DNA from 4 places in the Paenibacillus spongiae genome. Region 1 is predicted to be linked to each of the others. Evidence: riboswitches for the same ligand, from Rfam matches in the RefSeq annotation. Region 1 holds a riboswitch; each other region holds the start of a gene.

What was found. Region 1 has a riboswitch for cyclic di-GMP ahead of L1F29_RS04355 (hypothetical protein). Riboswitches for the same ligand answer to the same signal wherever they lie in the genome.
Region 2: linked by a shared signal. The riboswitch ahead of L1F29_RS23345 (transglutaminase-like domain-containing protein) and the one ahead of L1F29_RS04355 (hypothetical protein) in region 1 are both predicted to bind cyclic di-GMP.
Region 3: linked by a shared signal. The riboswitch ahead of L1F29_RS06760 (anti-repressor SinI family protein) and the one ahead of L1F29_RS04355 (hypothetical protein) in region 1 are both predicted to bind cyclic di-GMP.
Region 4: linked by a shared signal. The riboswitch ahead of L1F29_RS07495 (PilZ domain-containing protein) and the one ahead of L1F29_RS04355 (hypothetical protein) in region 1 are both predicted to bind cyclic di-GMP.

The regions. Positions count from the first base shown of each region.
Region 1 covers NZ_CP091430.1:1,014,554-1,017,870, reverse strand. Annotated here, with positions in the region: gene L1F29_RS04360 (HD domain-containing phosphohydrolase) at 1-420, opposite strand, end outside; gene L1F29_RS04355 (hypothetical protein) at 588-1,313, opposite strand; cyclic di-GMP riboswitch class I at 1,358-1,447, opposite strand; gene L1F29_RS04350 (RtcB family protein) at 1,574-2,800, opposite strand; gene L1F29_RS04345 (helix-turn-helix transcriptional regulator) at 2,974-3,317, shown strand, end outside.
Region 2 covers NZ_CP091430.1:5,134,765-5,138,081, forward strand. Annotated here, with positions in the region: gene L1F29_RS23340 (class D sortase) at 1-382, shown strand, start outside; gene L1F29_RS23345 (transglutaminase-like domain-containing protein) at 447-1,262, opposite strand; cyclic di-GMP riboswitch class I at 1,277-1,357, opposite strand; cyclic di-GMP riboswitch class I at 1,393-1,474, opposite strand; gene L1F29_RS23350 (LPXTG cell wall anchor domain-containing protein) at 1,618-3,317, opposite strand, start outside.
Region 3 covers NZ_CP091430.1:1,492,929-1,496,245, forward strand. Annotated here, with positions in the region: gene L1F29_RS06750 (DUF4434 domain-containing protein) at 1-546, shown strand, start outside; gene L1F29_RS06755 (helix-turn-helix domain-containing protein) at 721-1,050, shown strand; cyclic di-GMP riboswitch class II at 1,194-1,277, shown strand; gene L1F29_RS06760 (anti-repressor SinI family protein) at 1,292-1,498, shown strand; gene L1F29_RS06765 (right-handed parallel beta-helix repeat-containing protein) at 1,816-3,317, shown strand, end outside.
Region 4 covers NZ_CP091430.1:1,645,657-1,648,973, forward strand. Annotated here, with positions in the region: gene L1F29_RS07490 (HD-GYP domain-containing protein) at 1-936, shown strand, start outside; cyclic di-GMP riboswitch class I at 991-1,088, shown strand; gene L1F29_RS07495 (PilZ domain-containing protein) at 1,285-1,989, shown strand; gene L1F29_RS07500 (ABC transporter permease) at 2,123-3,317, opposite strand, start outside.

The sequences.
Region 1 (3,317 bases):
GCATGAAATCGCCAGTACCTTCAGCAGGGATGCTTGTATCGACGATACCCTTTGTTCATCCAAATAATAGCCGCGGTCGAGCTGCTCCAGCTCCCGGAATACCCCGACGTAATAAGTATTGCCTTCTATGAAGAATGGACTTATCGTGATCGAGGAGTGCCACAAGCTATTGTCGCGCTTCCGGTTCGTAAAAATACCCGACCAGGGAGAGCCGCTGTTCAAGGACTCATACATGCCTATATACGTCTCATCCGGGGTAAGCCTGGTCCGCAGAATACTCGCTTTCTTGCCGACGATTAAATCCGATGGGAAACCTGTTATGCATTCATAGGTTTTGTTCACAGCTAGAATCTGGTGCTTCTCGTTCGTAATGATAACGGCATCGGCTAGCGCTAAGAAAGGCTTCAAAGATTCATTCATGAGGTCACCAACTGTATGTATAATCTGTCATTTGCGGTATTTATTTTATCACACAATATTAGGGTACCGTCCTATTAATAACGGCATATCTATGAAATATATGAATAGAACGTAAATAAACCACCCTCCAGAAAGAGGGCGGTTTATAGAGAATCGGCTGCTTGAATCTATTGACCGTAGACGGAGTCCCATACGGAGTTGTAGCCGCCATCGTATACGTCTTCGTGGTCGCTGTCGTCAATCCATTCATCATCGAACGCATACGGGTTAAGCACATCGTAAAGAACGTCATTGATCTCATCCTGCTTGTATATCATCCCGCTGTAGAACGCGTTTAGCTTCTTATCCAGACCGATCTGCTCATTGCGCGCATTCAGCGCCTCTTGATACAGCTTTTGGTTGACGTAGGTTTTGAAGGCTGCGCCTAGTTTGGCATAGGAAGCTTTAAGCTTGTCCACCTGCTTGCTCGCGGACAGCCATCCTGAAGAGAGCGATGAGACAAGATCCAGCTCGTCCTCCTCCAGATATTCGGCTACGCCTTCGTCGCGTGCAGCCAGCTTGGCCATAGTACCCGCAAAGAATTGCGTGCGCTCCTCATTCAAAAAGCCCACGGCATCCTCGGCTTCCAGCAGCTCCACGAGCTGATCGGTCAGCTTGCTTTCTGAATTTTTGAGCTGGATCAGCAGAGCGCCCTGCTGCTTCTTCAGCGCACCGCTTGTCCGGGCTTGCTCGGCCAGCTTCTTGTTGAAGGTGGCGGCGGTCATCTTCTTATTAGCCATTGGACTTGCGTGTACCGAAGCAGAAGCAGGGTTTAGCGGTTCGGCTGCAGCTACCCCGGTCGATGCCAGCATGATTGAAATGACCATGATTCCTTTGATTGCTTTGTTCACCATCTGAAGTTCCCCCCGTGCGTATGTATGCAATAGAAAAGACACCCTATGGCGGCCCGGCTGTCATAGCATACCTGATATGCCTTAGACCCGCAGCTTTGCGTCCCCGCCTTTCGACGGATTTGCCAGTAACATCGGTGTCAACTTTAACCAATTATAGGTATATAGTATCGGTTTCTATGCCGAAAGTAAATAGATTCAGTAAATTTAGTAGGTCTATAGAATGAGTTGCCTTATCATCATCCGACATGAGCCGGCCTGGCCTAATCCTTGTAGGGATCAAACTCGTCCGCACCGGCCATACAGACGCCGATCGGTTTCAGTACGTGCAGAACTTCAATGGTTTCATCGTGAGCGTCCAACACCTCCTGCAGCCGGCGGTAGACGAACGGGCTCTCATCCGTACCCGCACCGCGGAGCTCGACCCCGTAACGGTGGACAGCGTCCATCATTTGCTCCGGCGAGATCTGGCCGCCCGTGCGCTTGCGAGTCTTCCAGTTCATCTTGCCTGCCGCCTGCGTACGGCTCATAAGCCTGCCTGCGCCATGAACCGTGCTGTAGAAGGCGTCCCGATTCTCATCGGTATCCTTGCCTCTCACGATGACGGAAATATCCCCCATGCTGCCCCCGATAAAGCCGAGCTGACCCGGCGCGGAAGGCGTCGCCCCTTTCCGGATAACGACGGTATTCCGGCCGCCGTGCTGCTCCTTCCACGCGTAGTTATGATGGTTATGCACCTCGAAGTCCGCTTCCGCTCCGAGAATCGCCAGCACTTGTGCGATCACGTAATCACGTCCGGCATATGCATAACGGCCGGCCAGCTTCATGGCGCGGTAGTACATATCTCCAAGCTCATCGTCAAGATCGAGCAGAATCGGCGGCTGGTCCATCTTCTCGCCGGGCGCGGAAGCCAAAAATCCTCGTCCTGAAGCCAAATTGATGAAGCCGCTGGCCGTCTTATGTCCGAATCCTCGGCTGCCGAAATGATTGCTCACCCACAGCCTCCCCGTCTCTTCCTCCTCGAACAAATCGACGAAGTGATTCCCGCTTCCGACCGTTCCGAGCTGATCCCGGGCTAGTGCCTTCAGTTTATCGTGCTCCTGGCGTCCTATGGACGCATAAACGGCCCAATCCGGATCATCGAACAGCTCGTGATCCACCTTCACGTTATTGACCCGGCCGACACCGAATGAGATTCTCGCGGCAATCCGGTCCATGATAACGGCTATTCCCGGTTTGATATCCGCGGCCATAAGGTTCGTGCGCACCGCCTTGTTCCCGCAGGCGATATCATAGCCGACGCCTGACGGCGATATTTGCCCGTCATAGACGACAACCCCGCCAATCGGCTGGCTGTAACCTTTGTGATGATCCGCCATCAACAGCGTCTGCACCACGTTGCCGTACTCGTTACAGGTCTTCGCCTGCTGCACCGCGCCTTCATCGGGCTTCCCCCAGACACGGACGCCTTGTATGTTTTGATACGTCATATTACCTTAACACTCCTATCGTGAAAGTTCATGCTCCTATCATCGCTCATTTTGCCTCTCTCGAACATGGCGAAAGTATGACGAGATACTACCTTACCCTACCAACCGTCTGTGCGCGCTGATACAATGAGAAGTATAAGCTTGTTCGGATCTGAAAGGAGCGTATTCGCAGCATGGCCAAAGAGAGCTTTGATAAAGAAGTGCAATTTCTGCGCATGCTGGTGCTCACGAGCGGCGCTTACAGCCGGCAGCAGTTTGCGCAGCGGCTCGGCATCTCCGTCCACACCTTCGACAAGACGCTCCGCCGTCTGAAGGATATCGTCGGCACGGTCTGCCAGCAGTTGCCCGAGGCTCAAGGCCGCGAGTTTGCGGACATGCTGCGCTTCAATTATTACGAGAGCGTCGACCCGATGCTGCTCTTTCTATACCGGGCCAAATCGGTCAAGGAGTCGGAGAGCTACCGACTCTCTCTTATGATCGCCGCCCTTCAGCAGCGGTCCCATACCGCTATGGAGCT
Region 2 (3,317 bases), 3.5 Mb from region 1:
ACTTATAGAGATCGATAAGATCGATCTCAAGCTGCCGATCCTGGAAGGGGCCTCTCAGGCAAACTTACGATATGCAGCCGCCCATATGACGGAGACGAATCCAATCGGTCAAACCGGCAATGCCGCCATAGCGGCTCATCGAGCCAGAACCAAGGGCCGTTTATTCAACCGGTTGAACGAGCTTGAGATTGGCGATAAAATTACGATTCAAACGAACGATAAGCAATTGACTTATAATGTGAACAAAATTTCGATCGTGGAACCGACCGACTTATCGGTTCTGGCAAGCAGCGACAAGGAGTCGATCGTTACGCTGATTACGTGCGAGCCGCTGAAGAACCCGACTCACAGGCTGATTGTACAAGCCTCCCTGGAGAGCTGAATTCTTCCAAAATAATAAAACTGCCGGAGCGAATGCCCGGCAGTTTTTTGGTATCTGCAGCAGATCAATAGGTCTTTTCCACTTTATAATCTTTGGCGGATTTTGCGAAGGTGAACGGTTTTTCGGATTTTTTCAAACCGGTATCGACCGTCGTATCCACCAGAACCCATTTTCCGTTCAAATAGACTTCATTCCAGGCATGGTAGCCGTCAACCTGGCTGGTTGTTCCCATCACAAGCTTGGCCGGTATGCCTTCGCTGCGGAGCATCGCGGCATATAAGGAGGCGAAATTGTAGCATACCCCTTTGCTTGCTGCGAGCGTTGCGTCAATGTCCGGTATATAAGCCGAGTCGGTCAGCTTCTTGGCCAGCACGAAGTCATATTTCACATTGCTAATGATGTATTGGTAGATGGCCTTAGCCTTTTCTTCATCCGTCTTGCTGTTGCGGGTCAGTTCCTTTGCTTTGGCGGCGGTTTTCTTTGCATCCATCCAGTTTACATGCTGGATCGAGTGCAAGTAGATATCCGCTCCGTTCGGCACTTTGACCGTAACCGACTTGGACAAGACCGCCCGGTATTTCGTCTTCGTCACATTCTCCAAAATGACAACGCTGTATGCCCCATTGCCCATTTGGAGAGGGAGCCATATCGGCTTCGTTGCTTTCGCCTTATCCAATGAGTAAGTGTATGAATTTGCACCCTTCGTAATGACGGCTTTCGTCACCTTGCCCGCAGGGGCATCATAACGAATTCCGATCGCTCCCTTATCCAGCTTGGACAGGTCAAGCCGTTCGTCTTCCGCCTCAGCGGCAGACGCACTCGGAATTATAGCTGCTGTCAGAATAATAACTACCATTATCATAAACGACAATTTTCTCATCGGATAAAACTCCTTTCGGTAGCTGGCTGCCATCCATTCGGGAAGGCCCTGTAGCTTTGCGTCCCTGCCTTTCGGCAGGTTTGCCGTTATCGTACTTGTTTCATCGGAACAAACAAAAAAAGCCTGAACATTCGGTAGCTGGCTGCCATCCATTCCGGGAAGGCCCTGTAGCTTTGCGTCCCTGCCTTTCGACAGGTTTGCCGTTATCGTGTGGCTTTATCTACGACATAATCACTGGATTCTATGTTCAATATACATGACTGCTAGACTACTGTCTATCTATTCATGCAATAATTTCGCGATGATTGGCGAGGCCTGACGCGCTTGCATCAGGCCCCGCCCCATTGGATCGCTATTATTGCGTCTTGCCGTTCATTCTTCTTCTGATGAGCATGAATGCTCCCAGAATAATAATGCCAAGACCCGCAAATTGATACGGCAGGCTGCTGTCTTCTCCGGTCTTCGGCAAGGTTGTGAGCCCACTGCTGGATGGTTTTCCTTTCGGGCCTCCGTCCAGGCCTCCAAGCGGATTACGATCCGTATCAACTTCATACAAGTCCTCGGGCGAAGTACCCGGCTTGACGTTCGTCCCCGGTTTGCTCGGGTTAGTCGTATCTGTCGGAGTTCCCGGTTTGCCCGGCTCTGACGGATCTGTCGGCTCTCCAGGCTTGGTCGGAGGCGTTTCTTCCTCTCCCGGCTCTGTTGGCGTTTCCGGATCAACTTCTTCTTCCGGTTCCGTCGGCTCGCCTGGATCTACTACCGGCGGCCAAGGAAATACTGGCGGAGGAGTCGGATTAACCGGCGGATCCGGCAGCTTCTTGTTCGTTATCGTTTCGAGCGCGTTCGCCGAATTAATCGTAACTTCAAGATCAGCTGCATTCAACTCGTATCCTGCAGGAGCTTTGATCTCCTTCAAGATGTAAGTGCCGTATCTGAGATTTGTGAAATCGGCTTTGCCGTCCGCATCGGTCGTCTGCTGGCTGCCCGGTACAATCGTCCCATTCGATAGCTTGCGATCTAATTGGAATACGGCACCAGGAAGCGTTACGACTGTGTTCTTCTCATCAACCTTAAGGATGGACAGGCTGCCTCTCAATCCGCTGCCTGTACCCGACCCGGACGATTTGCCGACTACGATGGTCTTCTCCGAGCTCAAATCGGTTACGTTTACGCCCGTGCCCGCGAACGTGACTGCGTTGCTTAACTCATCCCCGTCGTCCGCGGCAATCGTAGATTTGTATTCCAAGATGTAAGCGGTGCTGATCGGATTCTTGAAAGAAAGTTCGAAGGTTTGTCCGCCGCCGGCTGCCTTCGTTACGGCAACGGTATAATCCGTTCCTTGGACCAGCTCTTTGCTTACGTCCTTCGTCACTCCGCCGTTCCCGTCAACAATCGCTTGATATAGATGGAACGAATCTTCTTTGATGATTTGCCCATCGCTGGATTCATCGATAATTTTGGCATTCGTAACATGGGATTGACCTTGATTGATCGTAATCGTCCAATCAATGTCGCCCCCGTTCTGCTTGCCGCCCTTCGTTACATACTCGGTACCGTGGGGAATCGCAACCGATGCGTACAAGCCTTCGGTAACTTTATCGATTCCCTCATGCAGATATGCCGTATTTTCTACTTTATCCGCGATAATCGTATTATCCAATATCGTTTCGAACGTGACATAGTAAGGCTTGTCGATCGTTTGATTAAACTTCACATGCAGCTTGTTATCTCCATCGACGGAGTGCGTATAAATCGTTCCGTCATCTGGAATAGGGGTGCTGGCAATCTGGAACCCCCCGTCCTTCTTAATGCTCATGTCAAACAATTTCAACGATCCGTCTACGAATGATTGACCGGCAAGCAGCGGATCGATCAGTTCAGCGTTGCTGACCGTTTTGCCGTTGTAGTTAAAGCCAACCTTCCACGTAACCTTCTTCGTTACCGGATTATAAGATCCGTTCTTGAATCCGTTGAGCTTGGCTTGCCCCTTTGGATCGAAATCCGATCCGGCTGTAACGCTGTGCGGCTTGCCGTCCGCATCCTCCCAAGTTATTA
Region 3 (3,317 bases), 480 kb from region 1:
ACCGGATGGTATTTAAGCTTCGAGCCCGACAACGTGAACCAACCGGAAGTGAGCGATTGGGATCAATCCATTGCTTTTTACCGGAAGGTTGGCGGCGTCATGAAGTCTCTTACACCGGATAAACCGATCATGGTTGCTCCGTTCTTCGTGGATGGGGCCGGTCAAACACCGAAGCAGTGGGGGACGATGTGGACGTATATTTTGACCCACAGCCCAATCGACATTGTGAATCTGCAGGATGGGGTTGGAGCGGCTCACTCGCTGCCGGAACACTTGCCGGCATGGTTCTCGGCCACCAAGGAAGCGCTTGAGCGGCTGGACCGGCCAGTAGCACTGTGGAGCGATACGGAAACCTTCCGTACCGTGAACGGAAAGTTCGCTCCCGTAGAATTTGCGCCAGTGTACGAATGCATGGAGCTGGTGGCGCCGTTCATCAGCAACATCACTTGCTTCAGCTTTAATCACTACGTGAGCCCGCAGCAAGTCGACCCGATATACTACGAAAGCTACAAGCGAGTGCTGCAAGCCGGCGGACGAAGCAAGTAGAATTAGAAGGGTCGTGTTAAAGAGATTCAAGCAGAGTCGGAGCAGCCCGTAAGCCACCAAGGCCTACGGGCTGTATTTTATTTTTCGTTACGAAGATTATGGTAGGTTGGTTTTTACGCAGCATCAATCTTTGGTATAATGAAGAATAGAACCATACGCGAAGGGCGAGATCAGATGACGGAGACGATCGGGGAACGTATTAAGCGAATTCGCTTAAGCAAAGGAAAATCTCTTTCCGAGTTAGCGGAATCCGCTGAAGTCGCGAAATCCTATTTAAGCAATGTCGAGAGGGGCATTCAAAGCAACCCCTCCATTCAATTTATCGAGAAGATTGCTGCTACGCTGAATATATCGCCCAATGCGCTGCTGTTTGACAACGCTGCCGACCAGGAGTTGGATTCGGAATGGCAGCAGCTTGTGCTGGATGCGATGGCATCGGGCATCAGCAAGAGTCAATTCAAGGAGTTTCTGGAGTTTCAGCGATGGAAGAAAACGCAAGAATAAACCGTTCGATGGATGAGAAGCGCCTCTGCTTAGAGAGGCGTTTTTTTGTGTCCGGTTGTTCGATATAAAAAATAATTTGCGTGTTGCGCAGAATGTGACAAATTTTGCTATGATACAAACTGTATAATATGACTATGAAATGATACAAAACGGGAAGCTACGAAATATGTTCTGAATCTGGGCACCTTGAACATATGGAGCGAGTGGTGCACCCACCCCCACTTATGGAGGCTGCGAGCGAATGGAAAACTCAATCGGAGTAGTGCGTGCATTAGACCCTGAATGGCAGGAATTAATATCGATGGCCCGCAAGCAGGGGTTATCCGTTGAAGAAATACGGTCGTTCTTGTGGCAGGGCGAGAAGCGGGACAGCCATATGGAATTCGAGAAGCGGGACAGCCATATGGAGTTTGAGGCTGATCACGTTGTTCAGTTCATGGGCAGTTGAGAATCGACGATGGGGTGCGTAACCGGGAAGGTGTGCATGCATAAGGGAAAGTAACCGCTTATGAGCGTGTTACGGTTTATTCGTATTTCTTGCGATTGTGGAATAAAGATCATCTTTCCTGACGAAGGGCTGTCCGTTAGTCGAGCTTTGCTCGGGCGGACAGTCCTTTTATAGGTAGCGGGACCGAGAAGTGCTTACTGTCTATACGGATTGTATCAGGATAAAGTCCTATTTTGTTGCAAATTGTAAGTTTATGATATTAAAAGAATATATTGTTAGGTATACTAGAAGACAAAAAATGGTTGCAGGAGGGTAAAATGAATCGATTATGGAAATGGCTGCTGGCAGGCACATTGGTTCTGCCAATCGCTACTAGCACATCAAATGCGGAAGCACCTGTAGGAATCTCCGAGCTTAATGGAGCTGAAGCAGCTGTGAGTGCAATTGCAAGTACAAGTACGTATAGAAAGACTTATGTTGTCGATTTGGCCCGGTGGGGCATCACTAAGGATGGTACAAAAGCAGCAGAAACAACGCGTGGAATCAACAATGCGCTTGTATGGGCAAGCTCACAAGGGTTCACAACGACGACCCTGCCTACGGGTACCTATCTGATCGATAAGAACAGCCGGATCAACATGGTCAGCAATATGACCTTCAAGCTGGATGATAAAACGGTCATTCAGAAAGAAAAGAATGGGAAAGAAAGATACGAGACGTTATACATAGGATACGGTATAACGAATGTCAAACTGCAGGGTGGGATTTATCGGGGCGACAAGAATACGCATGACTATTCCAAGAAAGACAATAAGTATACGGCGGGTACTCATGAGAGCGGATATGGGATAATGACAGAGGGTGCTGAGAATTTATCCGTCGAGGGAATTAAGGCAGAATACTTCACTGGCGATGGAATGGTAATCGGTGGAAAAGGAACGCTGGTCAAAGATATCTATGCATCGCATTTTGAATCTGGTTCCTTTGATGCGGCCGGCAAACGAAATGTGGACAAGAATTCGATTCGAACGAAGGTTCCAATTCCTTTTACGAATCCAATCTTTCTTAATGAGCAGACATTTGAAGTAACCAATAATATCAATCTGCCTAGAACATTTGATATTTATTTTTATAAGAGTGATAACACGTTTTTGACTAGTATTAAAAATGCATCGGTACAGAAAATCCTTCAGATTCCTACAGGTGCAGCAAAGTTCCATCTTGTATTCAAAAAAACAGTTACTGCTGGAACTTACGTAGAGGTTTGGAACAAAACGGTATCAAAAAACATCGTAGTGAAAGATTCAGAATTTGCCTTTAACCGTCGTCAGGGAATTACGATTGGCGGAGGAGATCAAGTACAAATTCTGAATAACGTCTTTCATGATATGAAAGGTATAGCCCCTCAATCTGGTATCGATATTGAAGGTGGATTCGGTGAGAACGGGCACCGTAATACGAACATTAAAATCAAAGACAATGAGTTCTATAATAACGCCGCTTATGATCTCATCTTATATGATGGTTGGAATGCCATTGTCGAAGGGAATCATTTCGCCTCGAAAGGGGTAATTGGTTTAGCTGTTAGCCCCCCGTTCACAGGTGCTGTAGTAAGGAATAATCATTTTGATGGAACGAGGATCGTGGCTTACCATGATGTGACCTTCATTGATAACCGTATGAATGATTCATACACTTTTTTCGAAGGACCGAATGTCAAAATTGAAAAGATGACATTTACAGACTCCATATTAGCTATATCAAGCAGTACTCCGTTTGGAGTTACAGCTACCGATATTACGATGTATAACAATAAAAA
Region 4 (3,317 bases), 630 kb from region 1:
CTCTATATCGACGATCCGCTGACTGGCGATATAGAGCCGACGACTGCCATTTCGGACTCGACGCATAAGCGGGCCACTGATGCCGTGTATAAGACGATGACGAAGCTAATGGATCAGCCGAACCTGAAAGGGAGAACGATAGCGCCGGAGCTTGGCAGAACGTTCCGGAGCGTCTTCTCCGAGATGCTTCAAGATCTTATAACACGCGAAGACGTCATGGTCAGCTTGACGAATATACAGGTTACCGATGCCTACCTGTTTCAGCATTCGGTCAATGTCGCCATCCTATCGGGAATCATGGGGCTTGCGAAGGGCTATAACAGACAGCAGCTCGAGGAGCTGGGGATGGGAGCGCTGCTATTCGATATCGGAATGACCAAAGTGCCCAGACCGCTGCTTAACAAGAACACTACGCTGACGCTGGATGAGCGGCTTATTATGGAGAAGCATGCGGAAGATGGCTTCAACATCATACGGGCACAGCATGATATTTCTTTGTTGTCGGCCCATTGCGCCTTCCAGCATCACGAACGCTATGACGGATCCGGTTACCCGCGCCGGCTGAAAGCGGATGCCATTCACGAATACGCGCAAATCGTAGGCCTGGCGGACGTGTATGACGCTTTGACCTCGCCGCGCCCGTATCGAAGACGATATACGCCGACCGAAGCGATCGAGTTTCTATTTGCCGCCGGCAACACCTATTTCGATCTTGATTTGATCAAGACGTTCTGCAAGCATATCTCGATCTATCCGGTAGCGACAACGGTGCTGCTCAGCTCCGGCCAGGTCGGGGTCGTATCGGCGAATAATCCGCTTGCGGTTCACCGTCCGACAGTCCGGGTGCTGCGTGAAGCGGACGGCAAGCCGCCGCAATCGACGTATGAAATCGACTTGAAGGATACGCTTAGCTTATTGATCGTGAAGGAACTATAACGATCCTATCGTTAAGTTCCATACGCGGTCCTATAGGCGCTTTTCATAACTGAAAGCACGAAAAGGCAAACTTGTCGAAAGGCAAGGACGCAAAGCTACAGGGTCTAATGTCCCCCTGCTTAAAGAGGGGCGAGGATAGCCTGGCTGCCGAAACGAGACGCCCGTAATCGGGTGGATAACAACGGCTCCGGATGCAGGAAGCGTTTTTTTTGTTTTTCATAAATACCGGTCCTAATGACGATATAAGAGATATACCTCAGTAGGATACAAGAAGCTTGATGCAACTATATTACACCGCCATGGGGGCTGTTTGATTGTCTCATACCGGGCGCGTGAAGGGAGAACGGCATGAGCAATCAGGCAGAGACAAGCAGAAACGGACGGTATGGAATGGAGAAGACAAGCTTTCCGGCCAAGGCGCTTCTGCACAGCCGAACTGTAGTGGAGAAGGATGGCTACGTATCCACAGGGATATTGACCCATGTGGAGGGCGACATGCTGGAAGTGGAGATGACGGAGTACAAGAGCTTTGAGCTTGGCAATCCGGTCCATCTTACCGTCTATTCGGCTGCAGGCATACAGCGGGTACAATCGACGATTATTGGAAAAGCGGAAGGCTCGCTGGCCGTGCTGCTGCCGCCCCGGGCCTTCAATGGGCTGGAGGAGAAGCGGGAATCCGTGCGGGTCGACGTGCTGCTGGGCGGATCGCTCCGGCATGTGCTTAAGCGGGAGATCGGGGAAGGCGAAGGAGCCGAGACGATCGAGGTAGAGGAATGGATCGATCTGACCATTCGGAACATCAGTCTGGCCGGTCTTGGATTCGAAGTGGTAAGCGGTCCTCACCTGTTCCCGGAGGATAAGGTGGAATTCAGGATCAAGTCAGGCTTTGAATTCCGCTGCACGCTGGCAATCGTTCGCAGCAAGCCGGGCGGCGACCATACCTTCTACGGCGCAAGGTACGAAGGGCTGGACGAGCAGCGGCAGCGGGCGCTGCGGGCGTTCCTGCTCCGGGAACAGATCGCTTCCTATTACCGGATGAAGGAAACCAAATAAGCTTCCGTCTTATACATAGGGACAGGGATAGGAAATAGAGGAACCGGTCAAGCGGGTGCTTGTCCGGTTCCTCTATTTGGAAGGATGTAATTGTATTGACGGTCCTTTGCTTATTCGATGTCCTCTTAATCGATTAGATATCGCGGCGGAGCGCCCGCAGCACATCGATCCGCGTAGCTCTCGCAGCAGGCCGCATGCCGGAAAGGACCGCGACGCCAAGGCTGATGCCGACGCTGACGAGCGTGAGCGAGAATGGGATATAGGTAAACGTAAAGCCTTCCGGAGCTTCACCGTCCAGAGCCGATTCAATGATAATCGGAACGACGGCATTGATAACGGCGCTCAATCCGTAAGCGGCGGCCAGTCCGATCAAGGCGCCGAACAGTCCGATGCCGAAGCTCTCCAGAAGGAAGATGCTGCGGATCGTCTTCGGGTTCGCGCCGATCGCTTTCATGATTCCGATGTCTTGCGAGCGTTCCGTAACCGCCATGGTCATCGTGTTATAGATGCCGATCGAAGCGATCAAGACGGCGATGGTGCCGACGAAGATCAGTCCGATCTTCATGATGAGGAAGACCAGGTCCATTTCCTTAATGGTATCGGCAACCGAATAAAGGCTGTAGCCTTCATCCCTGAGAGCCTTGGACATTGCGGTGACTTGATCCGCGCTCTCGGCGTATACCTTGACATTGGGATGGGTTTCGAAATCTTTATGGAACAAACGGTCTTGGATCGAATCGTCGAGATAGAGCTCAGTCGACTGCAGCCATTCTTTATCCGGCTTCGTCGTCAATCCGACGATGGTCAGCTTGACCATGCCAAGGGACTCTTCTTTCTCGGTAGCCGGATTATACCCGGTCGCGCGGAATTCAATCTGTTTGCCGAGCAGAGAACCCGTATAGGCATCCTCGGTTCCGGCCTTCATCAATTGCTGGGCAAAATGGTAGCCGACGATAGCCTCGGTGCCATTCTTGGGCATACGGCCTTCCGAGAGCTGCAGCCCGGCTTTCGTTTCTTCCTCGAAATTGGTTACGATGGCCGAGGGGCTGCTTTTATAACCCTCCAGGGTGACCTCGCCCTGCGTGAAGCGCTGCGCCGTTACGGCTTTCACGCCGTCGCGCTTCTTGAAGCGGTCCGCGTCGGCTTGGGTGATCGCTTCATGGCTGTCGCCATTCTTTTTGCCGTGGATTTGAATCTCGGTCAGCGTCTGACCCTGCATCATATCATCGACCAGACTGCGCTGAAGACCGAATGCAACGGAGGCGATCATCATCAGAAATGTACAGCCCATAGCGGTGGCGAGTATCGTCATGAAGATGCGCGATTTG